Regions from separate parts of the Dactylosporangium sp. NPDC049140 genome, predicted to be linked through region 2. Evidence: riboswitches for the same ligand, from Rfam matches in the RefSeq annotation. Region 2 holds a riboswitch; the other holds the start of a gene.
The links. A riboswitch is a leader RNA that binds a small molecule or an ion and turns the genes downstream of it on or off. The one in region 2 is predicted to bind S-adenosylmethionine.
Positions count from the first base shown of each region.

Region 1 (10,506 bases), on a different contig from region 2:
CGATCTCGGGCGCCCACAGCGGCACCACCTGGGCGTCGACCTGGGCCGCGACCGCGTGCACGAGCGCCGACTTGCCCGAGCCGGCCGGGCCGGTGACGAGCACGCCCAGCGAGACCGTGGTGCCGAGCTTGGCCAGCACCTCGCCGTGGTGGAAGCCGAGGTCCAGCAGCTCGATGAGCTGCTCGCCCTGGGCGCGCAGGCCGGGCAGGTCGTCCAGGGTGGGCACCGGGCCGGTCGGGGTCACGCTCGGCGTGGCCGGGGCCGGCGCGGAGGCGGGCGTGGCCATCACGCCGCCGGGCGCGTGGGTCGCCTGGCCGTACAGCCAGCCGACCGCGGTGTCCATGGTGACCAGCGCGCCGGCGTCGGGCTCGGCCGCCGAGACGTTGAGCAGCGCGCTGGTGAACGCGTAGCCGACGGTGTTGGACAGGCTGCGCCGGGCCGCCTCCACGAGACCGCGATCCACCATGTGTACCGCCGGCGCCGACACCGACAGCGTGCCCAGCGAGACGTCCTGAGGCAGCAGCGACACATTGTCGCCGACCGTGACGACCTTGCCCAGCAGCGCCAGGCGCAGCATCTCCGGCGACACGACCGCCGTGATCTCGGCCGGGCCCGACAGCGTGACCGTCGAGGCCGCGCGCAGCGGGGCGGCCGCGACGGTGACCTGGCCGCCGTCGCGCAGCCCGAGGTTGCCCAGTAGCAGGTCGTCGGCGTAGAGCAGGGCGCGGCTGGCCCCGGGCTCGGCCACCGCGACGATTCCGGCCGAGGTACGCCGCCCGGTGAGCGAGATCGGATCGCCCGGGCGCAGGCCGAGCGCGGTGAGCACCTCCGGGTGCAGGCGCACGACGCCGCGGCGGGCGTCGAGCGCGGCCGGGCGCAGGCTGGCAGTGAGCGTCAAGGTCGCCGACACGAGTTCGAGCGTAGCCGTTGCTGAGAAGGGCCTGAGTCTTTCGGCCGCCCGCAACATCGGGTGCGTACGTTTGGCCAATGCGATTTCGTCTCCCGGGCCTCAGCCGGCGCCAGGTCATCGCCGGCGCCGTCGGGATCGTGCTCGTCGCGGGGCTGGTGGCGTGGGCCGCGGCCCCCGCGCCCAAGAGCTACCGCACGAGCGACCGGATGCTCACGGTTCACACCGGCCCCGGCGACGCCGCCGAGGTGACCCTCGACACGACGCTCTACCTGCCCAAGTCCGCGAGCGCGGACCATCCGGCGCCGGCGATCCTGCTCGCGCACGGCTTCGGCGGCACGAAGCAGAGCGTGAAGAGCGATGCCGAGCTGTACGCCGAGCAGGGCTACGCCGTGCTCGCGTGGACGGCCCAGGGCTTCGGCCGCTCGACCGGCGAGATCCACCTCGACAGCCCCGACTGGGAGGTCAAGGACGCCCAGCGGCTCATCGACTGGCTCTCGGCGCAGCCGGAGATCGCCAAGTCGGGCAACGATCCAAAGGTGGCCGCGGTCGGCGGCTCCTACGGCGGGGCGCTGTCGCTGCTGCTGGCCGCCCAGGACGCCCGGGTCGACGCCATCGTGCCGATGATCACCTGGAACGACCTGGTGAACGTGTTCCTGCCGGGCGGGGTGTTCAAGAAGCAGTGGGCCGGGCAGTTCTTCGGCGCCACCGAGGACCCGACGAACCCGCAGTGCGGGCGCTTCGCCGCGGACCTGTGCCGGGCCTACCTCGACATCGCCACGACCGGCAAGGCCACGCCGGCCGCGGAGGCCCTGCTGCGCAAGTCCTCGCCGTCGTCGGTGCTCGACAAGGTCAAGGCGCCGACGCTGCTGATCCAGGGGCAGGTCGACACGCTGTTCCCGCTCAGCGAGGGCGACGCGAACGCGCGCGGGATCGCCGCCACCGGCACTCCGGTGCGGGTCGCGTGGTTCACCGGCGGCCACGACGGCGGCACCGGCCCCCAGTCCGAGGTCGACCGGCTGCGCCTGCTGAGCGGCCAGTGGCTGGACCACTACCTCAAGGGCAACGGCCCGGCGCCCGCGAACAGCTTCACCTACTCCCGCGTCTCCGGCCTCAACGCCCAGGGCCGCGGCCTGGTCACCGCCGCCTCCAAGGTGGACACCTACCCGGGCATCAACAGCGGCGGCACCGCGGTCGACCTGAGCGGGGCCGCCCAGCCGATCGCCAACCCGCCCGACGGCAACCCGGCCGCGATCTCGTCGCTGCCGTTCGCCGGACTGTCGAGCCTGCTGGGCTCCAGCGGCCTGGCCGACGGCATCTCCCAGGAGATACCCGGCCAGCACGCCGACTTCGTCTCGGCCCCGCTGGGCGCCGCGCTCGACACCACCGGCGCCCCGCGGGTGCAGATCCGCGCGGCGTCGCCGACCGGCGAGGCGACGCTGTTCGTGAAGCTGTACGACATCCCGGCCAAGGGTGCCCCGACGATCCCGGATGGGCTGATCGCCCCGATCAGGCTCACGGGGCTGCCGAAGGACATCGCGGATGCGGTACCGATGACCGTCATCCTGCCCGCCGTCGTGCACCGCTTCGAGGCCGGCAGCCGGATCGGCGTCACCGTGGCGACCGCCGACAGCGCCTACTGGTCGCCGTCCGAGCCGGCCGTGTACACCGTCGCGGTCGCCGGGGCGCTCACCCTGCCCGCGGTCGCCGGCACGCCGATCGCGAACCCGGACGTCATCTGGCGCTACGTCCTGGCCGCACTCGTCGCCGCGATCGCCCTGGCGCTCGTCGCCGCCGTGCTGCTAGCCCGCCGGCGGGCCCGGCGCATCGACCGCAGCGTCGCCGCCGAGCACGTGGACACGCCGCTGGTGGTGCGGGGGCTGCGCAAGGAGTACAAGAACTTCGTCGCGGTGGCCAAGGTGGACTTCACCGTCCGGCGCGGGCAAGTGGTCGGGCTGCTGGGGCCGAACGGGGCCGGCAAGACGACCTCGCTGCGGGTCCTGATGGGGCTGACCCGGCCGACGGCCGGCGAGATCCTGGTCTTCGGCCACCGGCTGCTGCCCGGCTCGCCGGTGCTGTCGCGGGTCGGCGCGCTGGTCGAGGGGCCGGGCTTCCTGCCCCACCTGACCGGCAAGCAGAACCTGGAGCTGTACTGGCAGGCCACCGGGCGCCCGGCCGAGGACGCGCACCTCGAGGAGGCGTACGACATCGCGGGGCTCGGCAACGCGGTGCACCGGCGCGTGAAGACGTACAGCCACGGCATGCGCCAGCGCCTCGCGATCGCCCAGGCGATGCTCGGCCTGCCGGAGCTGCTGGTGCTCGACGAGCCGACGGACGGGCTCGACCCGCCGCAGATCGCCGAGATGCGCAAGGTGCTGCGCCGCTACGCCACCGGCGGCCGGGCCGTGCTCGTCTCCAGCCACCTGCTCGCCGAGGTGGAGCAGACCTGCACCGACGTGGTGGTCATGCACCGCGGCGAGGTGGTCGCGGCCGGGCCGGTCGACGACATCGTGGGCGACTCGCCGACGGTGCAGCTGGACGTGTCCGACGTGGACGCGGCCGAGAAGGTCCTCGAGGAGCTGGCCGGGGTGCGCTCGGTGGCCTGGTCCGGCGGGCAGGGCCTGGTCGTCGACATCGACGGCACACCCCGGGCCGAGGTGGTCGCGGCGCTGGTGCGCGCCGGGGTCGGCATCGACCGGGTCACGCCGCGGCGGCGGCTGGAGGATGCGTTCCTGTCCCTGGTGGGCGGGGACACCAAGGCGAGCGGAGAGCGGGAATGAGTGTCATCGGCGGTGCGGTCGGCTACCGGCCGGGCGCGACCCTCTCGCTGTGGACGGAGATCAAGCGGCAGGGCGCCCGGCGGCGCAACCAGTTCGCGCTGGGCTTCATGGTCCTGCTGCCGCTGATCATCCTGACCGCGTTCCAGCTCGACAGCGGCGGCGGCGATGACAACGGCGGCGGCAACGGCGAGTTCTCCCGCCTCTCCGACCTGGCCACGAGCGGCGGCCCGAACTTCACGCTGTTCACCCTGCTGGTCTCGGCCGGCTTCCTGCTCGTCGTCGTGGTCGCGCTCTTCCACGGCGACACCGTGGCGTCGGAGGCGAGCTGGGGGAGCCTGCGGTACCTGCTGGCGATGCCGGTCCCGCGCTCCCGCCTGCTGGGCATCAAGCTCGCCGTGTCGCTGCTCTACAGCCTGGCCGCGATCCTGATCCTGGTCGCGACGGCGCTGGCCGCGGGGACCCTGCGCTACGGCTGGGCGCCGCTGAGCGCGCCGGTCGGCGGGGAGATCGCGGCCGGGACGAGCGTGGTGCGGCTGCTGGAGATCGTGGCGTACCTCTGCATCACGCTGCTGGTCGTGGCCTCGCTGGCGTTCCTGCTGTCGGTGTCGACCGACGCCCCGCTCGGCGCGGTCGGCGGCGCCGTGCTCCTGCAGATCCTGTCGAACATCCTCGACCAGATCACCGCGCTCGGAAACTTGCGCACGGTCCTGCCGACGCACTACGCCGACGCCTGGCTGGGCCTGCTGTCCAGCCCGATGCAGACCGACGACCTGGTCAAGGGCGCGATCGCGTCCCTGGTCTACGCCACCGTCTTCTTCTCCCTGGCCTGGTGGCGTTTCCTGCGCAAGGACGTCGTCAGCTGACCCGCGTTGGACGGGCCCCTACCGGCGGGTAGGGTGCCCGTCCATGCGGATCTCCGCCTTAGCCGGCGCGTGCGTCCTCGCCGCCGGGCTCGCCGCCCTCGCGGCCGGGCTGTACTACGACCAGGACCACATCTTCCAGTGGACGCACTTCGCCGAGAGCTCGAACCTCACCGAGGGCCCGGTGGAAGCGCAGACCGCGAAGATCTTCACCCTGATCGGCGCGATCGCGAGCGCGTTCGGCGCGACAGTGGCGGCGGGCAGCGCGGCCCTGGCCCGGCTCGGCGGCCGCACGGGTGCCTGGGTCCTGCGGCTGACGTCGGTCCTGCTGCTGGTCCTCATGCTGCTCGTCACCGTGGTCCTCGTGGTGGGCTCTCTGACCGGCGAGGCCCCGGTCGCGATAATCGACACGCCGTGGTGGCTGCTGAGCGCCGAGTGGGGCGCGCTGATCATGGCGATTCTGGGCGCCGGTACCGCGACGGCCCAGCTGTGGCGCTTCGTCCCCGCGGATCAGGCCGACGCGGCGTAGCCCGGGACGGTCCGCATCGGGGGGCGGTCCGGATGGGCGACCGGCGTCTCGTGGGGTACCACCGCGGAGTTCCGGCGCTCGAACTGCGTCAGCGTCGGCCAGAGGGCGTGGCTCGGGGAGATGCGGGCGTTGATCGTCTGCAGGATCGTGGCGGCCATGCGGCCCAGGGCGGCCGTGTCCTGGTGGCCGTGGGTGCGCTGGCCCAGGTCGACCTGGGCGACCGCGTCGAGGCCGTGCGCGCGCCAGGCGTCGACGAGCAGGCCCGTCTCCACGCCGTAGCCGGCCGCGAACGGCAGCGACTCGAGCAGCGTCCGCCGGGCCGCGTACTCGCCGGCCAGCGGCTGGACCACGCCCGCGAGCTCCGGGAAGTGCGCGTTGAGCAGCGGGCGGGCGGCCAGCTCGGTCACCCGGCCGCCGCCGGCCGCGGAGACGTCGAGCAGGGGCCGGTCGTAGAACGCCTTCACCATCAGCGTGGCCGGGTCGGCCAGCAGTGGGCCCAGCAGGCCCGTCACGAAGTGGGGGCGGAAGTCGGTGAGGTCGGCGTCGACGTACACCAGGATGTCGCCCTTGGTGACCGCGAGAGCCTTCCACAGCACCTCGCCCTTGCCCGGCCGGGAGCCGGTCGCCGGGAGGATGTCGTCGCGGTGGTGCACGGTGGCGCCCGCGGCCGCGGCGACCTCGGCGGTGCGGTCCACCGAGCCGGAGTCGACCACGATCAGCTCGTCGACGATGGGGCCCAGGGAGCGCACTCCGGTGACGATCTCCCCGACCGTCGGCTCCTCGTCGAGGGCGGGCAGCACCACGCTGACCCGGGTGTCGCCCTTCGCCGCGAGCACCTCGTCGGCCGGCCAGTCGGACCAGCGGGAGGTGCGCCGCGCGAACCAGTCCGCCGCGATCGGGTGCATGAGTGAACGCTAGCCGCGCCCACCTCGTGAGATGACTCATACCCGGCGGGCGGTGGTGCCCCTTACACTCGTCTGAGCACCACATCACAACTCAATACCTCATCCAGAGGGGCAGAGGGATACGGCCCGATGAAGCCCCGGCAACCCCTGCGACGCGCTGCTCGAAGACGAGGCTCGTCGCGGTAGGTGCCAAATCCGTCCCGGCGCACGCCCGTGCGGCCTGGGAAAGATGAGAGGAAGGCCTCCGCCATGACCTCGACGCTCAGCGTCTTCACCGGCTCACCCGCCCGCAACCTCGTCTGCCGCGGATGTGGAGCCACCTTCCCGCTCGCCGCGCAGCACGCGTGTTACGAGTGTTTCGGCCCGCTGGAGGTCGGCTACGACGCCGAGGCGCTGGCCAAGGTGACCCGGGAGCAGATCGAGGCGGGCCCCCAGAACATCTGGCGTTACGCGCCGCTGCTGCCCGTCGGGATCGACCCGGAGAGCCGGGTGACCCTCGACCCGGGCCTCACCCCGCTGGTGCGCGCCGACGGGCTGGGCAAGGAGCTCGGGTTCACCGCGCCGCTGTACGTCAAGGACGACTCGGCCAACCCGACCCACTCGTTCAAGGACCGCGTCGTCTCCGTGGCGCTGACCGCGGCCAAGGCGCTGGGCTTCACGCGGTACTCCTGCGCCTCCACCGGCAACCTCGCCAACAGCGTCGCCGCGCACGCCGCGCGGGCCGGCGTGCCCTCGACCGTGTTCATCCCGGCCGACCTGGAGCCCGGCAAGGTCGTCATGACCGCCGTGTACGGCGGCGAGCTGGTCGCCATCGAGGGCTCCTACGACGAGGTCAACCGCCTGTGCTCGGAGCTCACCGAGACCGACGAGTTCGAGGACACCGCGTTCGTCAATGTGAACGTGCGGCCGTTCTACGCCGAGGGCTCCAAGACCCTCGGGTACGAGGTGGCCGAGCAGCTCGGCTGGCGCATCCCGGCCCAGGTGGTCATCCCGATGGCCAGCGGCGAGCTGCTCACCAAGATTGACAAGGCGTTCACCGAGCTGGTCGAGATCGGGCTCGTCCCGGCGACCGAGTGGAAGGTGTTCGGCGCCCAGTCGGCCGGGTGCAACCCGATCGCCAAGGCGCTGCACGACGGTACCGACGAAATCATCCCGGTCAAGCCGACCGGCATCGCCAAGTCGCTCAACATCGGCGACCCGGCGGCCGGGGTCTATGCGCTGGAGTCCGTGCGGCGCACCGGCGGCTGGATGGAGTACGTCGGCGACGACGAGATCCGCGCCGGCATCCAGCTGCTGGCCCGCACCGCCGGCGTCTTCGCCGAGACGGCCGGCGGGGTCACCGCCGCGGTGCTCAAGAAGCTCGTCGAGTCGGGCCGGCTCGACCCGAACGCCGAGACGGTCATCTTCAACACCGGCGACGGCCTCAAGACCCTCGACGCGGTCGCCGGCCTGGTCGGCCCCACGCACCGGGTCAAGCCGTCGCTGAAGGCGGCCCGCGAGGCCGGCCTCCTCGGATGATTTTTTAACTGCGGCGATCACCGAGCGTTGAACTGCGGAGAGCGCTTCCACGCTCGGACGAGGACCACCTCGTCCGAGTTGGGGAGGCGGTCGACACCGAGCGTGACCGGCGGTGCGCGGATCGTCGGATGGGTGACTTGACGCCCCAGGGCCCGGGGTTCAGGATGCTCGGTGCGGGAGGACGCGTCGCCTCGGACCCCTGGGTCCGCGACCACAACACCGGAGGTGTTGGCGAGCGTCCTCTCGACCAATTTCCGGGCATAAATGGTTTGCCGTGGCCGCTCGCCCGGAGCCACCCTGGCGGGCATGGCCCAATCAACACTCGAGATCGACGAAGTGCGCGCCGACGACCCGGCGGCCGTCGACGCGGTGTTCGAGATCGTCAACGAGTCCGTCCGGGCTGACCTGCCGGACCTGCCGCCGAACTGCCGCTACCAGTACGACATGCAGTGGCTGATACCGCCGCCGCGCGCGGTCCGCCGCCGCTTCCTCGCCCGGCACGGCGACGAGCCGGTCGGCGTCGCCGAGCTCGACCTGCCCCGCCACGACAACCTCGACAAGGCCCACGTCGACGTCCAGGTGCACCCGGCCCACCGCCGCCAGGGCATCGGCCGGGCCCTCTTCGCCCACGCGACCGCCGCCGCCCGCGCCGACGGCCGCACCGGCGTGCTCGGCTTCAGCCCGGTCGCGGCCGGCTCCAGCGGGTTCGCCGAGGCCGCCGGGGTGACCAATCGCCTGCTCGACGCGCGGCGCCGGCTGCTGCTCGCCGACGTCGACGAGGGAACGCTCGACCGGCTGTACGCCGAGGGCGTCGCCAAGTCCGCCGGGTACGCCCTCGTGCACTGGGGCGCCACCCTGCCGGAGGAGTACGTGGAGGACCTCGCCGCGCTGGACAGCTCCTTCCTGGAGGAGACCCCGATGGGCGAGCTGGACTACCAGCCGGAGCGGGTCGACGCGGAGCGGCTCCGCACCCAGCAGGCGGCGTACGTCGCGTGGGGGGCGCGGCGCTACGAGGCCGGCCTGGTGCACGAGGCGACCGGCCGGCTGGTGGCGTGGACGGCGATCCGGGTCACCCGCACCGTCGGCTGGCACGCCTGGCAGCTGATCACCCTCGTGCACCCGGCGCACCGCGGCCACCGCCTCGGGCTCGTGGCCAAGGTCGCCAACCTGCGGGCGATGCGCGCGGCCGAGCCGGCGGTGACCACGATCGACACCTTCAACGCGGCCGACAACTCATACATGATCGCCATCAACGAGGCGATGGGCTTCCGCTTCGCCGATCACTGGGCGAACTGGCAGGGTGCGATCGCACCCTGAGATCACCCGGGGTTGCCCGGCCGCGGGAACTCGTCAGATGGTCGGCGGGCCCGCTCCGCGGTGGCAGGATGGCGCCATGGAGAACTCACACCCCATGTTCGCCAGCCACGCCGACACGCTGGAGCGGGCGCTGACCGCGATCGCCGAGCGTGCGTACTGGTCCAACTATCCCGAGTCGCCCAGCCCCCGCATCTACGGCGAGCACGCGGCCGCCGACGGCGAGGCCGCGTTCCGGGCCTACCTCGGCACCGACTTCCCGCTCAAGGACCAGCCCGGCATCACCGACTGGGTCGCGACCGAGACTTCGCCCTTCGGCATCGCGCTCGACGTGCGCTACCCCCACCTCGACCTCGACACCGCGTTCGCCGCGCTCGCCGAGGGCATGCCCGCGTGGCGCGCGGCCGGCCCCCGGGCCCGTGCCGGCGTCGCCCTGGAGATCCTGGCGCGGCTGCACAAGGCCGCGTTCGAGCTCGCCAACGCCGTGCACGCCACCACCGGCCAGGCCTTCGTCATGGCGTTCCAGGCCGGCGCGCCGCACGCGTTCGACCGGGCGCTCGAGGCGGTCGCCTACGCCTACCGCGAGATGACGCGCACCCCGGCCACCGCCGACTGGCAGAAGCCCGCCGGCAAGGGTCAGACGCTGCACATGGCCAAGACCTTCCATGTCGTACCGCGCGGGACCGCCCTGGTCGTCGGCTGCAACACGTTCCCGACCTGGAACTCGTACCCGGGCTTCTTCGCGTCGCTGGTCACGGGCAACCCCGTGATCGTCAAGCCGCACCCCCGGGCCGTCCTGCCCCTGGCCATCACCGTGAAGATCGTCCGCGAGACGCTCGCCGACGCCGGCTTCGACCCCAACCTCGTGCTGCTGGCCGCCGAGGCGCCCGGCGAGGGGCTGGCCAAGACGCTGGCCCTGCGCCCCGAGGTGCGCATCATCGACTTCACCGGCTCGACCGAGTTCGGCGACTGGCTGGAGGACAACGCCCGCCAGGCCGTGGTCTACACCGAGAAGGCCGGCGTCAACACCGTGGTGGTCGACTCGACCGACGACTTCGCCGGAATGTGCCGCAACATCGGGTTCTCGTTGGTGTTGTACTCCGGGCAGATGTGCACCACTCCGCAGAACATTCTCGTGCCCGCCGGGGGCATCGCCACGAACGAGGGGCACAAGAGCCTCGACGACGTCGCCCAGGGCATTGCCGGGGCCGTCTCGGCGCTCACCGCCGACCCCGCCAAGGGCGTGGAACTCACCGGCGCAATCGTGAACGAGGGCGTTCTGGAAAGGCTCCAGAAAGCCGCGGCGATCGGCGACGGAGTGCTCGAATCCTCAGACGTTTCACACCCCGCATATGCGTCGGCGACGGTCCGCACTCCGCTCATCCGGAAACTCGGCGCGGGCGATGAGCAAACCTATGGATCGGAGTGGTTCGGGCCCATTTCCTTCGTTGTCGCCACCGATTCCACGGCGGGCAGTCTGCGGATCTTTGCCGACACCGTCGGCAAGAAGGGCGCATTGACCGCTTCGGTGTATTCGACATCGCCGGAGGTCCTCGACGCCATGGAAGATGCCGCTCTACTTGCTGGTGTGCATCTGTCAGTCAACCTTACGGGCGGCGTCTTCGTGAACCAGTCGGCGGCGTTTTCCGACTTCCACGCCAGCGGTGCCAATCCGGCGGCCAATGCCGCGCTG
Region 1 is NZ_JBEZDS010000001.1:18,473-28,978, reverse strand. Features, by position in the region: gene AB0B76_RS00130 (AAA family ATPase) at 1-910, opposite strand, end outside; gene AB0B76_RS00125 (alpha/beta fold hydrolase) at 988-3,687, shown strand; gene AB0B76_RS00120 (ABC transporter permease subunit) at 3,684-4,550, shown strand; gene AB0B76_RS00115 (hypothetical protein) at 4,594-5,076, shown strand; gene AB0B76_RS00110 (glucosyl-3-phosphoglycerate synthase) at 5,058-5,981, opposite strand; SAM riboswitch class I at 6,078-6,217, shown strand; gene thrC (threonine synthase) at 6,231-7,499, shown strand; gene AB0B76_RS00100 (GNAT family N-acetyltransferase) at 7,806-8,816, shown strand; gene paaN (phenylacetic acid degradation protein PaaN) at 8,893-10,506, shown strand, end outside.
Region 1: it holds a riboswitch for S-adenosylmethionine, as region 2 does, so the genes downstream of both, thrC (threonine synthase) here and AB0B76_RS36075 (GNAT family N-acetyltransferase) in region 2, are expected to answer to the same signal.

Region 2 (10,506 bases):
ATCCGCAAGCGCGTCATGGAGCTGCTAGAGCTCGTCCACCTCGACCAGTTCGCCGACCGCTACCCGGCCCAGCTCTCCGGCGGCCAGCGCCAGCGCATGGCCCTCGCCCGCGCCCTCGCGCCCGAGCCGGAGGTGCTGCTGCTCGACGAGCCGTTCGGCGCCCTCGACGCCCAGGTCCGCAAGGAGCTGCGCACGTGGCTGCGCCGCCTGCACGACGAGGTCCACGTCACCACCGTCTTCGTCACCCACGACCAGGAGGAGGCGATGGACGTGTCCGACTCGATCGTCGTCCTCGCCGACGGCGTCGTGCAGCAGGTCGGCACCCCGGGCGAGATCTACGAGAACCCGGCCAACCCGTTCGTGATGAGCTTCCTCGGCCCCGTCACGCACCTCGACGGCAAGCTGGTCCGCCCGCACGACGTGGCGCTGTCCCGCGAACCCGGCGGTACCGCGGCCACCGTCACCCGCGTGGTCTCGCTCGGCTTCGAGGTCCGCATCGAGGCCCGGGCCGGCGACCGCGACGTGTGGGCCCAGCTGACCCGCGCCGGGGCGAAGGCGATCGACGTCAAGCCCGGCGACACCGTGTACTTCAGCCCATCCGCCGAGGCCCGGACCTTGGCCGCCGTGTGACGTCGTCCGTTCGCATGCTGCCCAAACGCATCGAGTACTCGATCCGGGCCCTGGTCGCCCTGGCCGGCGCCGCCCCGCAGACGGTGAAGGCCCAGGACGTCGCCGACGCCCAGGACATCCCGCCCGGCTACCTCTACGACCTGCTGGCCGACCTGCGCCGCGCGGACCTGGTGCAGGTCCAGCGCGGCACGGGCGGCGGCTACGCGCTGGCGCACCCGGCCGCGACCCTGACCCTGGGCGAGATCGTCCGCCGGCTGGACGGCCCGGGCCAGGACCCCCCGGCGGGCCACGACCTGCCGCCGGACCGCGCGATCGAGCGCCTGCACCACCTGTGGGACCGCGCGAACCGCGTGCGGCTGGACTACCTCGACGCGGTCACCCTGGCCGACCTCATCAACACGTCGGCGTAGCTTCCGGGGCATGGCCACGCTGACGCCGGCCCGGTTCCGGGTCGCCGGCCCGTTCGGGCACCACTGGCTCATCGGGCGTCCGCTCGACGATCCGGCGGCGACCGGGCCCGGTGACCGGGTCCAGCAGCGCCGACGCGTCGGGCCAGGCCAGGCGCAGCTTCACCGGGTTGCCGTTGAGCCGGGCCGGGTCGCCGCCGGGCGCGGACACCGGCGCCTCCTCGACGCAGCGCGCCCCGCACGCGGAGTAGAACGCCCGGGCCGCGGTGTTCTGCCGCAGCACCCACAGGTACACGCCGCCGCTCTTGACCGCCCGGGCGCCGCGGGCCAGCAGCTGCGAGCCGATCCCGCCGCGGCGGGCGTCGTGCGCGACGTGCAGGTTGTCCACGAGGCTGCCCCACCGCGGATGGTCGCCGAGCACAACGTGCACGAAGCCGACGAGCCGCCCGTCGCGCTCGGCGAGCACCGTCGCGGTCCCGGCGGGCGCGGCGAGCCTCGCCGACCACACGGTCCGCCGGTCGGCGACCACGTCACCGTCGAGGAACGCGTCGGAGTAGGCGCCGCGGTAGTGCCGGCGCCAGCTGTCGGCGTGCAGCTCGGCGACGCGGCCGGCATCGCGCACGTCGGCGGACCGGAACTGGACAGGAATCATCGGTCGGACACCCCTCGGACCGTCGCGGCTTGCCCGGCACGGGATGCGCCGAGCCCGGTCCTCACCCGGGGCACCCCGCCCGCGAACGGAGGGTTGCCGGCCAGCAAGCCGGGGCTGAACGCTGACACTCATGACCGTCGCCAGGAACCTATCACCTGTGCCTTTGACCGCACAGCGTGCCGCTCCGAACCCGCCCCGGCGCTGGCGACGGCCTACGGGGCGTCGTCACCGTCGATGAGGTCGGTGATCGGCACCAGGATGATGTCGTCGTAGTGGGGGACCTCGGCCACGGGCTGACCGGCGAGCGGCAGGTCGAACTTCAGCGGCACGTCGGCCCTCGGCGTCGGCGGCGGAGCGACCCGATCCGGAGGGGCGGCCACGACCGGCGGGGCCACGCGCGGCACCTGCGGCGTGACGGCGGGCGTCGGCGCGACGGCGGGCGCCGGCGCGACGACTTGTGGCGGCGGAACGACTCGCCGCGGCGGGGCGGGCGGTGCCGGCGCAACGACTCGGGGCGGCGGAACAACTCGCGGCGGCTCCGACGGCACCGGCGCTGACGGCGTCTCGACCGGCCCGATGGCGTCCAGGGCCGTCGCCCACTCGGACAGGAGCGGACAGTCCGTAAGCCCCTGCGAGCGCCACGCCCGGTCGAAAAGCCGGGCGATGCGCTCCGAGTGGGTCCGCAGCGCCTGGTACACGATGCGACTCTTGGCGTTGTCGCCGCAGAGCTCCTGGTTCGAGAACAGGCTGGCGTCGCTGACGACGGAACGGATCTTCGAGTCATGCAGTGTCAGCAGCTCGGCCAGCAGCATCGCGCCGGCGAAGCGGTCGCCGGCGGCGTTCCAGCAACCCTTGTTGCGGTTCGCGGGGTGCGCGTAGCCGGGCGACCCGTCGGTCGGGTACTCCGGCCGCTTGAGCAGCTCGTTGTACATGTCCTCGACGTCGATGAGCTGGATGTCGAACCCGCCCGCGGTCGGCCTGAACATGATGTTGGTGCTCGAGATGTCGGTATGCGCCAGTCGCTTCGACTCCAGACCGGCCAGCAGCCGCGACGTCTCCTGGGCCAGCGCAATCGAGGTCGCCCGCGACAGGACCTCATGCTCGATGTAGTCCGCCCAGGGCTGCCCGTCGATCCACGGCATCAGGACCGACCAGCTGAGCGCGGGTTCGCCGATCGCCGCCGCCTCCCGGTCACTGATCACGTGGCGGTCGCAGACCCGCATGCCCGGCAGATGGACGAAGTTGCGCAGCTGGAGGGCCGAGGCGACGTGGTCGACGACGGAGTACTGCCGGTGGAAGACCTTGAGCGCCGAGGCCGTGCCGTCGACCGCCGTGAGCTTGTAGACCTTGGCCTTCTTGCCTTCGCGCTGGTACGCCATCATGTCGCTGGCCACGAACGAGGTCTCGGCCGCGAAGGTGTAGCGCACCGCGTCGATCGTGATGTCCCGGCCGACCCAGTCGTCGCCCACGAACGGCCGATACGAGGTCACACGCCTCTCCCTCCTGCCGGGGTCCTCACGCCGGAACCACGAAGTCGATGACGCCGCCCCACCGGACGGCACCGTCGGCGGTGCGGAACCCGATCCGGGCGAAGAACTGCCCATGCGGCAGGACGGTCTCGAATCGGCCGCCGTCCACCCGTACGTCCCTCCTCAGGTTCCGCGAAACGAGACGCAGCGTGCACGGCCCCGGCGCCTGCCACAGGAACTGGACGTGCGTGCCCCGCTGCTGCACCCGCAGGTCCGGGCCGGCCCGCTCGGGACGCGACGGATAGGGGCCGGGCTCCGGCGCGGTCCGGTGCGCCGCCGTCGGGGACAGCTCGATCGGCGGCGTCCACGGCCCGGCGCCCTCCGCGGCGTGCGAACGCACCCGCACCCAGACCGGGCCATCGAACGGCGGTGGCCGGAACGTGGTGGTGTGCAACTGGTACGCGACCGGAATCTCGAATGACCGGGTGGGCGACAACTCCACCGTGTAGGCGTCCGCGTCCGGCACACGGTCCCAGGTCAGGCGGTAGGCCCCGCGGGTCAGGCTTGTCCACGACACGTGCGGCGGGGGGATCTCCGACGGCGGCCGCAGCGGGCCGTCGACAGGCCGGGACCGCGGATCTCCGGGTTGCCGTCCACCGGATTCCGGGGCAACGGCCGTCTGCGGTCCGGGTTCCTGCTGTCCCGGCCGGTCGTCCGTGTGCTCGGGTGGCGCCGGGACCGGGCCCACGGCCGACAGCGGCGGCATCGCCCCGGCCGCGATCTCGATGTCGACGAACGACATGTCGTCGCCCTCGGGGCGCAGGGCCGATACGGCGAGCATGTCGTCGAGCCGGGCGTCGCCGAGGACGAGCACGGCCTCCAGGTCGCGGGCGACGACGCCGTCGGAGCTGGCAACGACCCGGGCGACGCCCTCGAGTGGGCTGTACCAGGTGGCGACAGTGCCGCGCGGACCGAGCCGGGTCGACCACCGATCGGCCGTCCGGCCGGACCGTTCGTGCCGGGTGCCGTCGGTGCCGATGACCACGAGGCGGACGTCGCCGAGCCAGGCCAGCGCCACGGCCGGGGCCTCGCCGTCGAAGTCGATGAGGCCGCAGGCAACCATCGCCTCGCTGCCGTACTCCCGCCGCTGCTCCAGCAGTTCCCGGACGAAGCCGGACGCACTCAGCGGGATGGGATGCCGGGCAATGGATTCGGCCGACTCCGTCGCGAGCCGCTCGAGGCAGGCCTGCACGTCCGCGGCGAACCGTTCCTCGGACCGGACCGGCGGATGATCGCACAGCCAGCCGGTGAGGCCCTCGGCGAGCGTCCGGGCGGCCAGTTCGCCGAGGAACGACGAGCTGACGCCGTCGGTCACGGCGAAGCACAACCGGTGGCTGCTGTACGCCATCGCGAGATAGTCCTGGGATGGCTCGTCGCGGCCCGCGCTGTCCAGCGACCGGTCCAGCAGGCATCGGACGGTGGCCGGGCCGGCCTGCCACCGCGCGACGGGATGCCGCTGCCGCGCATCGACTCTGAGCCGGCGCACCTCCTCCGCCCCGGCCTCGCCCAGATCCCCCGACCTCGCCGAGGGCGAACCCGACGCGCCGGACCGGGCTTCCGGTTCGTTTCCCATGGCTTGGTCCCTGTCCCTAGGCGATCGGCGTCATGCCCGACATGGTGAACGCCGCCTCGAGCATCTCGGGTGTCTCCCCCGAAAACATCATTCTGGAGCCTGGGCGGATCGAATAGCCACGATCGACGAAGAGCTTCAGGTAGGAGTCGGGAATCACGGACGACAGGTCGAACAGCAGCCCGGCCACGCTGCCTCGGACGTCGTCGGGGGTCGCGACCCCGCGCCACCGGAAGGGGTCATCGACCTTGACCCGCAGAGCCGAGTCGTTGAAGAAGATGTTCTCGACCAGGACCGGGCCGTCCGGAAAGGTCATCTGCTGGATCCGCTGGACGACCGGGACCGGTGAGTCACCGGTGTACGAGCCGTCGGTCAGGTGGCAGATCAGGGGCGCCGGGCAGTCGCGCAGATTCCCCCGCTCCCTGATGAGCAGCTGCTCCGCCTGAAGGAACGCGGCCGCCGTCTCGGTCGGCCCGGACGGGGTCATCGCCGGGACACCGAGCTGGACCAGGTCGGTGATCGGGCGGATGCCGCCGTACACGTCGCGGACGGTGTCGTTGTAGGCGAAGGCGGCTACCCGGTACCGCGCCGCCGGTGTCGAACCCTTGATGGCGCGGCGAGCCATTTCCCGGATGACCTTGATCAAGGTGACGTTGACCAGGTCGATCCGGCGGCCTCGGCCGTCACCGATCGGTTCGTTCATCGACGCGCTCATGTCGAGCAGGTAGATGATCAGCGCGGGCGTCTGCCGTGTCGCGACTCGCTCATAGCGCACCTTCCGGCTCCTCCCGCCACGGATCGTTGTTGTCGAAGGGGATCTCGGCGCCGGTGCGGGCGCGTAGCCGGCCGGAAAGCTCCGATACCGCGGCGACCAGCTCGGTCTCGCTCACCGGCCCGATCTGGATGAGGACGATCGGCTCTCGCCGGGTCGCCGCGACCTCGCGGCGCCAGACGTCGATCCGGTCCTGCCAGTCCGACGGCCGCTGCAGCCGTCCGCTGTGCACCCAGTGCAGGCGCTCGGCATCCTCGATCAGGCGGACGATCGTCGCTACCGCCGCGTCGCCCGGAGCCTTGGTCAGCGCGCGGCGAACGGCAGCGCTCAGCGAGCTCGGTGCGACCGGAGCCGCTTGCCGGCTCGGGGCTGGAGGCTCCACGCTCACGGGCGTGACCGCCGGAACCGTCGTCGGCGGCGGCGCAACCGGCTCAGGCGCAACCGGCTCAGGCGCAACCGGCACCGGCACGACCGGCACAGGCGCGACGGACACAGGCGCGACGGGAGCGGACTCGACGGGAGCGTGCGCCGCCGGAGCCGGAGCGGGCACGATCGGAGCGGGCACAACGGCCGGCGGCGTCGCCCGCGCGGCTGCGGCCGATGCGGCCGCGGCCGATGCGGCCGCGGCCACAGGAGCCTCCGCCGGTGCGGCCGCCATCGGTGCGGGCGCTGGACCCACCGGATCCGGCTGACGCTGAGCCGGCACGGCCGAGCTGGGGCGCTGGAATGCGGCGTTCGGGAACAGCGGGATCTTCGCGACGTTCATGCCGCGCTGCCGAGGCGAGTGCACCTCGGGCAGCACCACGTCGTCGCTCGGATATCGGTCCTGCAACACCTCGCTGAGCCGCTCCCCGACCTCCTCGAGAGACAGATACCGGTCGGCGCCGTCGATGCCGTCGAGCAGCACGGACATGAGCCCTTCGCAGAACATGGTGAACGGCTGCCCGACCGGAGCCTTGGCGGCATCGTCCTTCGACGCCGCCACCAGCAGGGCCGTGTCACGGTGATTGAAGGCCCGGCTCACGAGCGGCGTAAGGCCGTCCGCCGACTGGAACTCGCGTACCGCCTCACCGGCGAAGCAGCAGTCCAGCATCACGAAGACGGCCGAACCGCGGAACGTCTTGCGCACGACACCGGCCAGCGAGCTCGCCCGCAGTCCGGTGACGTCCTCGAACTGGGTGCGGGTGCTGCGCAGCGCGAAGAAGTACTCGCGGCTGCTCAGGAACGCGCCGTGGCCGACGTAGTAGATGATGAGGTCGGTCGCGTCTTCGGCGGACCTCAAGCGCTCGTGGATACGCACGACGAGATCGGGCGGGGAATCTTCCGCATCGAAGAAGTCCGCGACCTCATAGGTTCCGGGGCCGTCCGTCCGGCCCGCGAGGAACTGTTTCAGCGCCTGGGCCGAGTTGTGGAACGCGATGTTGTCCTTGCCCCGCAGGAGCGGAAAGCGGCTCGCACCCAGCACCAGCACGAGGAAATGCCGGTCACTCATTGCGCTGCGTGCGCATCGCCGCCACCGTCCCGGCGACGTCGATGTTCGCGGCCGCGTCGCCGGTCGCGACGACACGGCCCTCCGTCGTCTCGATGACGACCCGGTTGCCGCGCTTCGCGATGTACGTGTGGACGGCCCGCATCGCCATCGCCGCCGCCGGCGTGCCGAGCAGCAGCACCAGCGTGGTGCCGAAGTCCTGGGTATCGGTGCGTTCCCGCTCCATGTTCGTCGTGACGGCGTCGCCCGCCTCCCCGTCGATCAGTTCCTGCAGCTCAAGGGCCGCCTGATTCGCCTCCGCCACGCTGAGACCGGCGAACTTCACCCGCAGGACCACATTGTCGTCAGTCAACGCCGCGTCCAATCAGATCGAGCACTCAAATGTTGCTGTGCATCAATCTTGTCGATCGGTTTCGGCCCGGCAATCGGCCGACCGGCGACCCGCGGCACACCGGATCGGCGCCCCGGCCTAGTCCTGAAGCGGCCCGTCGCCGCCATCCGCACGAACCATCCCGGCATCGACAACCAGTGCCAGGCGACGAATGGGTCGATTGCCGGCACGTCGACGCCGGCAATTCGGTGGCGTACGGCCGCCCGGCGGCGCGGCCGGCTAACCGCGGGCCGCGGCGAGCAGGCTGAGCGCCGCGACGACCGGCACCGCCGCGAGCAGGATGTTGCCGACCCGCGGCCGGCGGAGGACCGGCCCGCCGGGGCCGGGCCCGGCCGGGGTGCGCTCGACCAGCTCGACGACCGGGCGCATCCGCGCGTCCGCGGTACCCGGCCGGATCGAGCTGACGGACAGCATCGCCGGCTCCCAGACGCGCACGCTGATCTTCCGGCCGTCGTCGAGGACCATCCTCAGCGACAGGTACTCGACGGTGGCGAACCCGGTGATCCGGGACCGCGGCACCTCGTACCGCACGAACGTGTTGCCCACCACCACCCGCGCCGGGTCGACGGTGAAGGTCACCGCCGGCCCGTCGAGGTAGGCGAACACGACCACCAGGGCCGCCGCGCAGCCGAGCAGGCCGACGGGCAGCCACGGCGCCGGCCGGTTGGCGGCGACGGCGAGGGGAAAGACCAGCAGGACGCCGCCCATCACGAAGAACGGCAGCGCATCCATCCGGCGGATCGTCATGGACCGATGGTCGCACCGCCGCGCGCGTAGGCCTCGTAGTCGCGGCCGTACCGGGCGCGCAGGTCCCGCTCCTCGAAGCGGATGCCGACCGCGATGTACCCGCTGGAGGCGACGGCGAAGACGAGGTGCCCGGCGCTCATGTGCGGCGTGGCCCAGAACGTGATGACCAGGCCCAGCATCATCGGGTGGCGGACCAGCGCGTACAGGCCGCTGCCCGTGAACGGCGGCTCGCGGTAGGCGCGCCGGCGAAGGTACACATAAGCCTGCTTCAAGCCCAGGAAGTCGGCGTGGTCGACCGCGAACGTGGCCCAGACGACGAGTATCCAGGCCGCTGCGAACAGGACCCAGATCGCGGCCGACCACGGGCCGCCCACCCGCCAGATCGTCGCGGGCGCCGGCTGCCACCAGCCGAACACCGCGAACAGCATCAACCCGGCGGCCAGGACGTACGTGCTGCGCTCGACCGGCGCCGGGATCAGCCGCTTGAACCAGGCGCGGGCCATGACCGTGTGCTGGACGGCGAACGCGAGCAGCAGCGCCCCGTCGATCGCGAGGGCGGCCCCGGCCGGTCGGGTGGCGGGCCCGTCCATGCCGCCCGCGAGGAACACGACCGCCCAGGCGGAGCTGAGCAGGAAGCCGGCGTACGCGATGACGGCGTATCCGGCGATGACGAGGCGCATGCCCCGATCGTGCCCGGGCCGCCCGCCCGGAACAGGCGGGGAAATACCTCAGTTCGCGGCCCACCAGGCGGCGATCTGCGCCCGCGACCGGAAGCCCATCCGCGCCCGGATCCGCTCGACGTGGGCCTCGGCCGAGCGTTCGGTGATGCCGAGGCGCTCGCCGATCTCCCGGTTCGTGGACCCCGCGGCGATGAGCGCGGCCACCTCCCGCTGCCGCGCGGTAAGCGTCGGCCCGGCGCCCCGGTGCCGCCCCGGCAGCCCCAGGAACTGGCGGATCAGGCTGGTCACCGGCCGGGTGTCGCCGATGTACGGCAGGTGCGAGCGCCCCGCGACCGCCTCGAACCGCGCGTGCGCGATACCGCCGGCGAGCCGCCGCCCCTGCTCGACGGGCGCGGCCCGGTCCCGGAGCCGGTGCACGACGAGCGTCGGCGCGCCGATGCGCGGGAGAAGATCCAGAACGTCGATGCGGTACGCGAGCCCGAGCATCGCGTGCGCCGTGTCGGCGTCGGCGGCCTCGCGCTGGTAGCGGGCGAACGCGGCCCGGGTCACCGCGTCGGCGTCGGGCGCGAAGACGTCGGTGAGCAGGTCGGAGCCGAGCCCCCAGTGCTGGCGGACCAGGCCGAGCACGTGCCCCCGGATCTCGGGCGAGGCGATGTCGGCGCCGCGGGCCCACCCGCCGTACAACACGAGCCGCCGCACCGAGCCGGGCTCCAGCGCGGCCCAGGCGGCCGCGACGGGCGCGCCGAGCGAGATGCCCATCAGGTCGAACCGCTCGACCCCGGCGGCGGCGACGACCGCGCGGAGGGCGTCGAGCTCGTCCTCCAGGGTGTACTCGCCGGCGCCCTCCCGCGCCGGGGAGAGCCCGGTGCCGGGCTTGTCGTACCGGATGAGCTTCCGGCCGTCGGCGAGCGCCTCGTAGAAGGCCCGCTCGGCGGGGAGCGCCCAGCCGCGCTCCAGGTGGCCGAGCCAGCCGGAGACGTACACCAGCGGCGGCCCGGACCCGGTCACCGCATAGGCGACCTGTCCCCCGGCGGCCGGGGCCGCCATCGCGATCCGCTGGCTCATCCCGGCATTGTGCCCTTTTTCCGGCGCTTGGCGATGAGATCCGCGATCGCGTTGCACAGGCGGCCCACCCAGGACCGGCTCCCGTCGAACTCTTGCCGATACAGTTCGATCATGAGGCTGGGAATCGTCGGGGCGGGCGAGGTCGCGTGGCGCCATGCGGCGGCCGCGGCCCGGGTGGACGGGCTCACGCTCACCGTCGTGGCCGACCGGGACCCGGACCGGGCCGCGCGGCTCGCCGGGCGGTACGCGGCCCGCGCCGTGACCGCGTTCGACGACGTGCTCGCCGCCGCGGATCTGGTCGTGCTGGCGGTACCGCACGCCGACCACGAGGCGCTGACGGTCCGCGCGGCCGCGGCCGGGCGGCAGGTGCTGGTCGAGAAGCCGATGGCGGTCACGGCCGCGGCGTGCGACCGCATGATCGCGGCGGCCGGGGAGCGCCTGCGGGTCGGGCAGCAGGGGCGGTTCTTCGCGCAGGTGCGGGCCGCCCGCGAGGAGCTCGGCAAACTCGGGATGCCGCTGTTGTACCTCGAACGCCGCTCCACCGACTACGCCCGCGCCGACCGCCCGGCCTGGT
Region 2 is NZ_JBEZDS010000029.1:85,128-95,633, forward strand. Features, by position in the region: gene AB0B76_RS36065 (sulfate ABC transporter ATP-binding protein) at 1-630, shown strand, start outside; gene AB0B76_RS36070 (Rrf2 family transcriptional regulator) at 645-1,040, shown strand; gene AB0B76_RS36075 (GNAT family N-acetyltransferase) at 1,024-1,689, opposite strand; SAM riboswitch class IV at 1,710-1,825, opposite strand; gene AB0B76_RS36080 (serine/threonine-protein kinase) at 1,902-3,179, opposite strand; gene AB0B76_RS36085 (protein phosphatase 2C domain-containing protein) at 3,205-4,791, opposite strand; gene AB0B76_RS36090 (vWA domain-containing protein) at 4,808-5,563, opposite strand; gene AB0B76_RS36095 (hypothetical protein) at 5,553-7,052, opposite strand; gene AB0B76_RS36100 (hypothetical protein) at 7,045-7,413, opposite strand; gene AB0B76_RS36105 (hypothetical protein) at 7,660-8,187, opposite strand; gene AB0B76_RS36110 (isoprenylcysteine carboxylmethyltransferase family protein) at 8,184-8,867, opposite strand; gene AB0B76_RS36115 (alpha/beta fold hydrolase) at 8,916-9,932, opposite strand; gene AB0B76_RS36120 (Gfo/Idh/MocA family oxidoreductase) at 10,044-10,506, shown strand, end outside.